DNA from 2 places in the Clostridium sp. AWRP genome. Region 1 is predicted to be linked to the other one. Evidence: riboswitches for the same ligand, from Rfam matches in the RefSeq annotation. Region 1 holds a riboswitch; the other holds the start of a gene.
The links. A riboswitch is a leader RNA that binds a small molecule or an ion and turns the genes downstream of it on or off. The one in region 1 is predicted to bind molybdenum cofactor.

Region 1 (5,504 bases):
CTAATGCACTTCGTTTTCTTTTTTCTTTAATAGATTCATTAAGCTCATCAGATTTAACTATATTAAATGCATTAGTTGGGCAAACTTCTACACAAGCTGGTCCATTTTCTCTTCCATTACACAAATCACACTTATTACCTACCATTTTGTATTTAAAACATAACTTACCATCATCTGTAATTTTTAAGCCATGTTGTACTACCTTTTTTCCGTTATTAAATTCAGGAACTAAGTCAATAGCACCTACAGGACATGCCATAAGACAAGTTTTACAACCTATACAAGCGCTTTTATTTATAGAGACAACTCCGTTTCTATTCGTAATACACTTATTTGGACATACGTTAGCACAAGGAGCATCTTCACACTGCCTACATTGAATTGGTGCACTAACTTTAGCTGTTTTTACAACACTTAAACGTGGATAAAATTCAATTTCAGAGCTTTCTGATGTAAATATATTTTTGTCAGAATGAGCTACTACACAAGCTATTTCACAGGTTCTACATCCTATACATTTATTAGGATCTGCAACAACAAAAGTATTCATTATATTTATTCCTTTCTTAATATATATTTTGTATATAACAAGTGTTCAACTTCACTAAATGCTACATATTTTTCACTCCCATTTTTTTACGTAATTCATTGTATGTTTCTAATAAACATTTTTCAGCTTTATCTTGATCCTCTATTGCCTCCACTTTAACTGAACAATATTTATATTCAGGTGTTTTTGATATAGGATCTAAATTATCAACAGTAAGGTTATTACAAGCTCCAATCCACCATTGATAAGTCATATAAGTATTACCCTTACGAACTCTATCTGTAACTAAGGCTCTTGACATTACAGAACCTCTTCTTGAACTTACCCGTACTAGATCTCCATCCTTTATATCAAGTTCTTCAGCATCTTCCAAACTCATTTGAATTTTACCTGGTTCATCTTCAAGTGCCTTGAGAGCACGACAATTACCAGTCATTGTTCTTACAGAGTAGTGGCCTATTTCTCTAACTGTACATAAGCTTAATGGATATTCCTTATCTGGAGATTCTTGTGTAGGTCTCCATTCTGCTGCAAATAAAATACCTTTTTTACTTGGTGTACTAAAAATATTTCCTTCATAAAGCACAGGCGTTCCAGGATGATCCTCAGAAGGACAAGGCCAAATTATTCCTCCTAACTTTTCCATTCTTTCATAGCTAGCACCAGCAAATTTAGGAGTGAGACTTCTCATTTCATCCCATATTTCTTCTGTATTATTATAATGCATAGAATATCCCATAGCAGTAGCTAACTCACAAATTATCTGCCAATCTGGTTTAACAGCTCCCTTTGGTTCAACAGCTTTTCGGAATCTCTGGAAACCTCTATCAGCAGAACTGTATACACCTTCATTTTCTCCCCAGGCAGTAGCCGGAAGTATTACATCAGCATGTAAAGTTGTTTTATTCATAAATATATCTTGAACTATTACAAGTTCCAATTTATCTAAAGCTTTTCTTACATCGTTTGCATTTGGATCACTTTGAACACAATCCTCTCCCATTATATAATAAGCCTTTAGTTTATTTTCTTTTAAAACAAGTCTAGGCACTTCTGTTAAATGATATCCGACTTTATCAGGAAGTTTTACTCCCCAAGCTTTCTCAAATTTTTCTCTAACATTTTTATCCGTAACTTTTTGATATCCAGGGTAACAATTAGGAATAGCACCCATATCACAAGAGCCCTGAACATTATTTTGTCCTCTTACAGGACCTATACCAACACTAGGCCTACCATAGTTTCCTGTCATTAAAGCTAAACCAGCTAAACCTTTAACTACATCTACAGCTTGACCAAATTGACATACTCCCATACCATAAAGAATCATTGGATTTTTTGCATTAGCATACATCCTCATGGCTTTTTTTATATCTTCAGCAGGAACATTTGTTATTTTTTCTGAATATTCAGGACTATATTTTTGTATAATTGATTTATACTCTTCAAAGTTTTCAGTATAATTAGCAACATATTCTTTGTTATACAAATTTTCATTAAGTAATACATTGGCAAATGCATTTACAAGAGCCATATTAGTACCACCTTTTAATGGAATCCAAAGATCACATATTCTCACACTTTCTGTGACCCTAGGATCTACGACTACAATTTTTGCTCCTTTTTCCTTTGCTTTAACTATTCTTCTGGCAACTATAGGATGAGATTCTGCTGGATTATATCCAAATATAAGAAGCAAATCTGAATTTTCAATTTCAGGAATAGTATTTGACATGGCACCATTTCCAAGTACTGTAGCTAATCCTGCTACTGAGGGACCATGACAAACTCTAGCACAGTTATCTACATTGTTTGTACCTATTACAGCACGTGCAAATTTTTGCATTACATAATTCGTCTCATTTCCGGGACCTCTAGAACAGCCTGTAGTCATTATAGAATCAGCACCATACTTATTTTTTATTTCTGTTAACTTTTCTGACGTAAACTTAATAGCTTCATCCCAAGTTACTTCTACTAACTTACCATTTTTCCTTAACATAGGTTTTTTTATACGTGGAGTTAGAAGTTGAGGATCATTTAGATAATCCCAACCATAACGTCCTTTAAGACAAAGAGTTCCTTCATTTGTTCTTCCATTAGCAGGTTCTGCTCTTACTATTTGTCCATCTTCAACAACTAGATAGAGTTGGCATCCAGCACCGCAATAAGGGCATACAGTTAATACCTTTTTTTTCATTAATAACTTCACTCCTTCTTCTTTATAAATAGGCGTGCTCATAACTCTCACCCCTTTTATTTCAAGGCTCGGTAGAGCCTAAAAATCATTATCAATCAAATTTTTAAGTATCATTAAAATACCCTGAGTAATAATATACTTATATATTTTTTGTATAAAATATATATTAAAAATATTTTGATAATATAAAAAGTTCATACTCATAATAGGCATAGTTTACCTATATGAATATGAACTCCTTTGCAAAATAGCAGGCATAAAAATTACTTTTCACACCCAAAACGTCCATGTTAGCCTTAACCTATTATCCTTTAGCCTAAGGTTAAATATAGATCGGAGTTTATTTAATTGTATTTTGATAATATAGTTTTTATTAACTAATGTATACTTATTTCACATTAAAAGTTTCAAGGCTGGCAATACAACCTATATACTTTTAATTGCTCCTTTTGGACTTCATGGCAAATTAACAATAGTACTTTATGTAAACATTTTACTACATACAATATCAATCATAAACCATTATTTGAATTTTATATATGATACCTCTACAATATTATAATTTATAATAATAACCAAACTCATAACACATTTTAGCAATCATTATTTGAACAAACTGTCAAAAACAGGTTTCTAGAATTAAACTTTAATATGTATAATATAAAAAATGTTGAAAGCAGAAGTTAATATAGATTTTAGTAAAATATCCTATGGGGTAGCACCAACATTTCCGACAAAACCCACGCTAAGGAATAATATGGAATATTGTTCCTTAGCGTGGGTTTTGTTAATAATAAATTCTTAATCTTATATTTTTATACCTATTTCGGAATCGTAGGAAAAAATTAATAAACCGAATAAAGATATATATGCTTTTAGTTACTTTTTTTAAAGTTAGAAGCAAAATCGAAGAGATATACTATATATTGACACTTTATGAAAATAAGCATATAATGAATTTGAATTCAAATTCATTACAATTAAAGGAGATTTTTATGAATAATATTGGGCTTACTAAAGCAAAAAAAATAAAAGATTTAAAAAGAAAAGCTATTCTTCAAGCAGCCGCAAAGGTTTTTTCCCAAAAAGGATACATTGATTCTTCGATAAAGGATATTACAAATGAAGCTTCTGTATCAGTAGGTTCTTTTTATTCTTACTTTAATAATAAAGAGGGAGTATTAGCACAGATTTACGAAGAAATTTCTGATATGAGTTTAAAAGCTGCCGTTGATGCTTCTATGACCGTAAAAGACAGTATTGTTAAAAAATTTACTTTGGCAATGACCAGTGCAATTTGCACATATGTAAATAACAAAGAATTCTCAAAGATACTATTTGTAAAATCTATGGGAATTAATGAATCATTCGAAAAGAAACGTTGGGAGATATTAGACAAAACAAATGTTTATTTAAAAGGAATATTGGAACATTTAGATCAATTCCACTCATCTGGTATTAATGATATCAACGTAACTTCTGTGTTACTTACTAACAGCTTATTTGGGGTTATAACATACTGGCTTAATGAAAAAATTACAAGTAATTTTAAAGATATGCTTTTCTCTTTGTGTACTTATCACCTTAGAGCCTTGAATATTAATTTTACGGATGATGAAGTAAATCAATATATAAATGAAATACTCATTTCAGATTACAAAGAATTTCTCAAATAGAAAAATGTAAACTTATGGAGGTAATTTATGAAAGAATATAGAACTAAAGAAATTTATGGCGATTTTTATGAAAATGAAGGAAAACCGTTAGTTGTTATTATAACAGGAAGTGTACCCGGACTTCCACCTGTAAGTGAAAAATTAATGGATTATTTAATACCTAATTATAATGTTTTACGATTAGCATATTATGGCGTTGGTGAACTTTCTGAATCTTTGGAAGCTGTTCCATTGGAGTACTTTATAAATGCTACTAATTTTATTAAAGAAAATTATAAAGTAGCTGATAATAAGGTGATTTTTATTGGATCCTCTAAAGGTGGAGAAGCCGCAATATTATTAACCCAATATATGGAGTCAGCAATTACTATTGCTTGTGTAGCTAGCTGTTATGTATTTCAAGGTTTACCAAAGAATCTTTACAGCATGTCACAGGTACCACCTAAATCTTCATGGTCTTTTAATAATGAGGAGCTGCCATACATCAAGTTTGAATTTAATGAAGATGATATTGAAGATACAAAGAATCAATATTTTTGTAGAATTCATGAAAAATCTATAGAGAAAAATTTTAATCAAGAGGCATTGATAAATATTGATAACTATAAAGGAAAGCTATTTCTTCTTTCTTCAGAAAATGACAGATACTGGCCAAGTAAAAAAATGAGTAATATGCTAGCACAAAATAGCAAGAACAAAAATAATATAATTCATGTTTGCTTAAATTTAGAGGGGCATGGTTTTTTGACTTATGATGAGTCAGTTAATGAAATAATTAACTTTTTAAATGCAAATAGATAGGTTGAAACAGATAGGTTGCGATAGAATCTATGAAGAAAAGGTGTCTGGTATAAAAAGGGAGCGTCCTGAACTTAATAAGATGTTAGATCAAATTCGTACTGGTGATGTAATAATAAATGCAGCACGTGCAAGAGGGAAAAAAGGAGGACGTCCAAAGGTAAATGATAAAGATATTAAGCTGGCAATTAAAATGTATAGTAGCAAGAACTACAGCATTTCTGAAATTATGAAAGCAACTGGTGTTAGCAAAACTACTCTTTATCGATATATTAATAAT
Region 2 (5,504 bases), 1.3 Mb from region 1:
TTTTACATACAATGATGAACTTACAGGAAACAGAATATCCTATTCCTTGCAAATTCAGTACAAATTATCATAAAGCTAAAGGTAGAGAAGAATATCTCCCAGTTATTATAGATAATATAAAAGGCGAATATAAAGCTGCACCTGTTTTGACTAAATCAGCAACTATAAGTGGATTTACGAAGGCGTGGGGTTATATAAAAATTGATAAAAATGTAGAAGGAATTTCTGAAAATCAAAAAGTATATGTTAATAAATTTTAGGGGTGATTTTTATGACACAAAAAGTATATCTATCAAATTATGAGTTAAAAGAAGCACTAAAAAAGTATTTTGATAACATAAAATCTTCTTTTTTAAATAAGGAATCAGTAAGTACAGATGAATCCCTTGGAAGGGTTACTTCAGAAGCAGTTTATTCAAAAATATCCTCTCCATTTTATAATTGTTCTGCTATGGACGGTATTACACTTCAAAGTTCAAGTACTATAGGAGCTTCTGAAAAAAAACCTATTATACTAGAAGAAGGCAAGGATTATTTAGTAGTGGATACAGGAGATCCAATTCCTAAAGAGTATGACTGCGTAGTAATGATAGAAGACATAGTAAAAGTGGATGAAGATAAAATTAAAATATATAAGAGTGCAGCACCTTGGCAGCACATAAGGCCATTAGGTGAAGACATAGTTGAAAGCCAGCTTATTGTACCTTCCGGTCATGTTGTAAGGCCAGTAGATATAGGCGCCATGTTAGCCGGAGGGGTAAATACTATTGAAGTTTATAAAAAGCCATTAGTAGGTATTATTCCAACAGGTACTGAATTAGTTGAGCCAGGAACAGATCTTAAAGTTGGAGATATAATTGATTTTAATTCAAGGGTGTTTAGTGCACAGGTAACTGAATATGGGGGAATACCAAGGAGATATGAAATAGTAAAAGATGATTATAACGTATTAAAAGAAACTTTAGAAAAGGCTGCTTTGGAATGTGATATAGTTGTAATAAATGCAGGATCTTCTGCAGGAAGAGAAGATTATACAAGTGATATTATATCTGATTTGGGAGAAGTTTATGTGCATGGGGTATCTATAAAACCGGGGAAACCTGTTATTATGGGAGAAGTTAAAAATAAACCGGTTCTTGGAATTCCTGGATATCCAGTTTCAGCCTATTTCATAATGGATAAAGTTCTTAAAAAAATAATAGAAGAATACCAGGGAATGAAACATGAAAAAGAGCAGATAGTAGAGGCCATTTTATCAAGAAGGATAATGTCTTCTTTAAAGTATTTGGAATTTGTAAGAATCAAACTTGGATATGTAGGAGAAAAGCTTATTGCCACACCACTTTCAAGGGGAGCAGGAGCTACCATGTCACTGGTAAGGGCAGATGGAATACTAGAAGTTCCTCAAAATGTAGAAGGTATTGAGGCGGGAACTAAAGTTGAAATAAGTCTTATGAAAGATATAGATGAAATTAAAAATACAATTGTCTGTATAGGAAGCCATGATCCTATATTAGATGTACTTTCTGACTTACTTCATGTGAAAAATCCTGATTATTATTTGTCATCAGCCCATGTGGGAAGTATGGGTGGAATAATGGCATTAAAAAATAAGGAAACTCATATTGCACCTATTCATCTATTGGATATGGAAAGCGGAGAATATAATATTTCTTATATTAATAAATACTTAAAAGATAAAAATATAGCTTTAGTAAAAGTAGTAAATAGAGTTCAAGGTCTTATGGTTCAAAAAGGAAATCCACTGGGACTTAAGGAAATTTCAGACATATCGAAAAAAGGTATACGGTTTGTAAATAGACAAAGGGGAGCAGGAACAAGGTTATTACTGGATTATTATTTAAAAAAGTTAGGTATTTCACCAAATGATATTAATGGATATGAAAGAGAAGAATTTACCCACCTGTCTGTAGCAGCAGCAGTGGCTAGTGGAGATGTAGACTGTGGTCTTGGAATATATTCAGCAGCAAAAATGATGGGACTTGATTTTATTCCAGTATGTAATGAAGAATATGATTTTGCAGTACCAGAGGAATATTTAAAAATGAAAACAATTAGAGAATTAATTGATGTTATGAAGAGTGACACGTTCTTAAAAGAATTAGATAGACTTGGAGGATATGAATATCCAAATATGGGGAAAGTAATAAGAACTGATTGTAACGGTAAATAAGTCTTTTTATAAATATGCTTGGCATAATTTATGCTTTAAGATAAATATATTTAATGTGATAAAGGAGGTGAAAACTTGAAAATAGAAGTTAGATTATTTGCTTACTTTAGAAAAGATAGAGATAAAAAATTGTTTTTAGAATTTGACGAGCCTGTAACACCTTCTGATATATTAGAAAAAATAAATATTAGTGAAGAAGAAGTGGCTATTTTACTTATAAACGGTAGGGATGGTAAAGCAAATACGAAACTTAATGACAAAGATGTCTTATCGTTATTCCCACCAGTAGGAGGCGGTTAAAGTTGGAACGTTATGTTAGAAATATGAAAACTCTGTCAAAAGAAGAAAATAATAATTTGAAGAAATTTAAAGTTTGTGTTGTAGGCTGTGGAGGAATTGGTGGTTATGTTATTGAAATGCTTGGAAGAATAGGAATAGGAAGTATTACTGCAGTAGATGGAGATGTATTTGAGGAATCTAATTTAAATAGGCAAATACTTTCAAGTACAGACACTATAGGTTTTAGCAAAGCACAGGAAGCAAAGGCTAGAATGGAAAAAGTAAATCCACTAATAGAGATAAAAGCATTAGAAAAAATGCTTACAGAAGATACTGCCTGCAGTATTTTAAGTAATCACGATGTAGTAGTAGATGCTCTTGACAGCATACCAGCAAGATTGTTACTTCAACGCAGCTGTAAAAAACTTAATATACCAATGGTTTATGGAGCTATAGCAGGATGGTATGCTCAAGTTACTACTATATTCCCAGGAGATGATACTTTAAATAAGATTTATAATGTAGATAAACGAACAGCCAAAGGAATTGAAAAGGAAATGGGTAATCCATCGTTTACACCAGCTTTAGCAGCTTCAATTCAAGTAAGTGAAGTAATAAAGATTCTTTTAGGTAGAGGAGAACTTTTAAGAAAAAAGATGGTTTTTATAGATCTTCTTTCAACTGAGTATGATATAGTTCCACTGGTATAAAATTGTACAATCAAGTATATTATAGGACTTTAAGTTTTTGATCCTAACGCTAAGTCTATGGAGATAAGACCAATGAGTATGTTATGAAAATGATGTGCTTTCCGTGTTTGAGAAGAAGATCATTGTAAATACTAATAAAATAGGTATGTGCTTTTGGCGCATGCCTATTTTTTATAAACAAAGTTCACAAAAAATTGATCCATATTGGAACGTTTTTAAAAAATAAAAATATTGTTGTCCATTATTTGAACGTTTTTCTAAAAGAAAAACAGTAATATTGTATTTTTTTTGAGCACTTTGGCAATAATAAGCAACATATTTATTATTATTAGTAGTGTAGAGAAATATATTGCTTATTATTTGAGCATTTTATTATAAAATAAAAAATGTTGCTAAATTATTTACTATGAATTCACTTGATAATCAACGCATTGTATGTGTTTTTGATTATTGAGTGTTTTTTTGTAACCATATTTGGCACAATGTATGCTTTATAAACTTTGTGAAGTAAATATATTTATACTAGGAGGAATTTCAATGTATGGTTACGATGGTAAAGTGCTGAGAATAAATTTAAAGGAAAGAACTTGCAAGTCAGAAGATTTAGATTTGGATAAAGCTAAAAAGTTCATAGGCTGTAGAGGACTAGGTGTTAAAACTTTATTTGATGAAATAGATCCTAAAATAGATGCATTATCACCAGAAAATAAATTTATAATTGTAACAGGTCCGTTAACTGGAGCTCCAGTTCCAACTAGTGGAAGGTTTATGGTAGTTACTAAAGCACCGCTTACAGGAACTATAGCAATTTCAAACTCGGGTGGAAAATGGGGAGTAGACTTGAAAAAAGCTGGCTGGGATATGATAATAGTAGAGGATAAAGCTGATTCACCAGTTTATATTGAAATAGTAGATGATAAGGTAGAAATTAAAGATGCATCACAGCTTTGGGGAAAAGTTACATCAGAAACTACAAAAGAGTTAGAAAAGATAACTGAGAATAGATCAAAAGTATTATGTATAGGACCTGCTGGTGAAAGATTGTCCCTTATGGCAGCAGTTATGAATGATGTAGATAGAACTGCAGCAAGAGGCGGTGTTGGTGCAGTTATGGGATCTAAAAACTTAAAAGCTATTGTAGTTAAAGGAACTGGAAAAGTAGCTTTAGCTGATAAAGAAAAAGTAAAAAAAGTATCTATAGAAAAAATTACAACATTAAAAAATGATCCAGTAGCTGGTCAGGGAATGCCAACTTATGGTACAGCCATACTAGTTAATATAATAAACGAAAATGGAGTTCATCCTGTAAAAAACTTTCAAGAATCTTATACTGATCAAGCAGATAAGATAAGTGGAGAAACTTTGACTGCTAATCAACTAGTAAGAAAAAATCCTTGCTACAGCTGTCCTATAGGTTGTGGAAGATGGGTTAAATTAAAGGACGGAACAGAATGTGGAGGACCAGAGTATGAAACAATATGGTGTTTTGGCTCTGACTGCGATTCGTATGATTTAGATGCTATAAATGAAGCTAATATGTTATGTAATGAATATGGTATTGATACTATTACTTGTGGTGCAACAATTGCTGCAGCTATGGAACTTTATCAAAGAGGATATGTAAAAGATGAGGAAATAGCTGGAGATAATTTATCACTCAAGTGGGGTGATACGGAATCCATGATTGGCTGGATAAAGAAAATGGTATATAGTGAAGGCTTTGGAGCAAAGATGACAAATGGCTCCTATAGACTTTGTGAAGGTTATGGAGTACCTGAGTATTCTATGACAGTTAAAAAACAAGAAATTCCAGCATATGATCCAAGGGCAATACAGGGACACGGTATTACTTATGCAGTTAACCCTAGAGGAGGCTGTCATATTAAGGGATATATGATTAACCCTGAAATATTAGGCTATCCTGAAAAACTTGATAGATTTGCATTAGATGGTAAAGCAGCCTATGCCAAATTATTTCATGATTTAACTGCTGTAATTGATTCTTTAGGATTGTGTATATTCACTACATTTGGACTTGGAATACAGGATTATGTAGATATGTATAATGCAGTAGTAGGAGGAGCTACTTATGATGCAGATTCACTATTAGAGGCAGGAGATAGAATCTGGACTCTTGAAAAAATGTTTAATCTTGCAGCTGGAATAGGCAGTGATCAAGATACATTACCAAAGAGACTTTTAGAAACTCCTATTCCAGATGGTCCATCAAAAGGAAGTGTTCATAGGCTAGATGTTCTTCTTCCAGAATATTACTCAGTACGAGGATGGAGTAAAGAGGGTATACCTACAGAAGAAACATT

Region 2: linked by a shared signal. The riboswitch ahead of DMR38_RS10285 (aldehyde ferredoxin oxidoreductase family protein) and the one ahead of fdhF (formate dehydrogenase subunit alpha) in region 1 are both predicted to bind molybdenum cofactor.

What each region holds. Positions count from the first base shown of each region.
Region 1 is NZ_CP029758.2:3,526,372-3,531,875, forward strand. Features, by position in the region: gene DMR38_RS16340 (4Fe-4S dicluster domain-containing protein) at 1-550, opposite strand, end outside; gene fdhF (formate dehydrogenase subunit alpha) at 612-2,750, opposite strand; molybdenum cofactor riboswitch at 2,970-3,101, opposite strand; gene DMR38_RS16350 (TetR/AcrR family transcriptional regulator) at 3,746-4,426, shown strand; gene DMR38_RS16355 (acyl-CoA thioester hydrolase/BAAT C-terminal domain-containing protein) at 4,454-5,227, shown strand; gene DMR38_RS16360 (helix-turn-helix domain-containing protein) at 5,214-5,504, shown strand, end outside.
Region 2 is NZ_CP029758.2:2,206,507-2,212,010, forward strand. Features, by position in the region: gene DMR38_RS10265 (molybdopterin molybdotransferase MoeA) at 1-260, shown strand, start outside; gene DMR38_RS10270 (molybdopterin biosynthesis protein) at 272-2,194, shown strand; gene DMR38_RS10275 (MoaD/ThiS family protein) at 2,270-2,494, shown strand; gene DMR38_RS10280 (HesA/MoeB/ThiF family protein) at 2,497-3,183, shown strand; molybdenum cofactor riboswitch at 3,199-3,317, shown strand; gene DMR38_RS10285 (aldehyde ferredoxin oxidoreductase family protein) at 3,721-5,504, shown strand, end outside.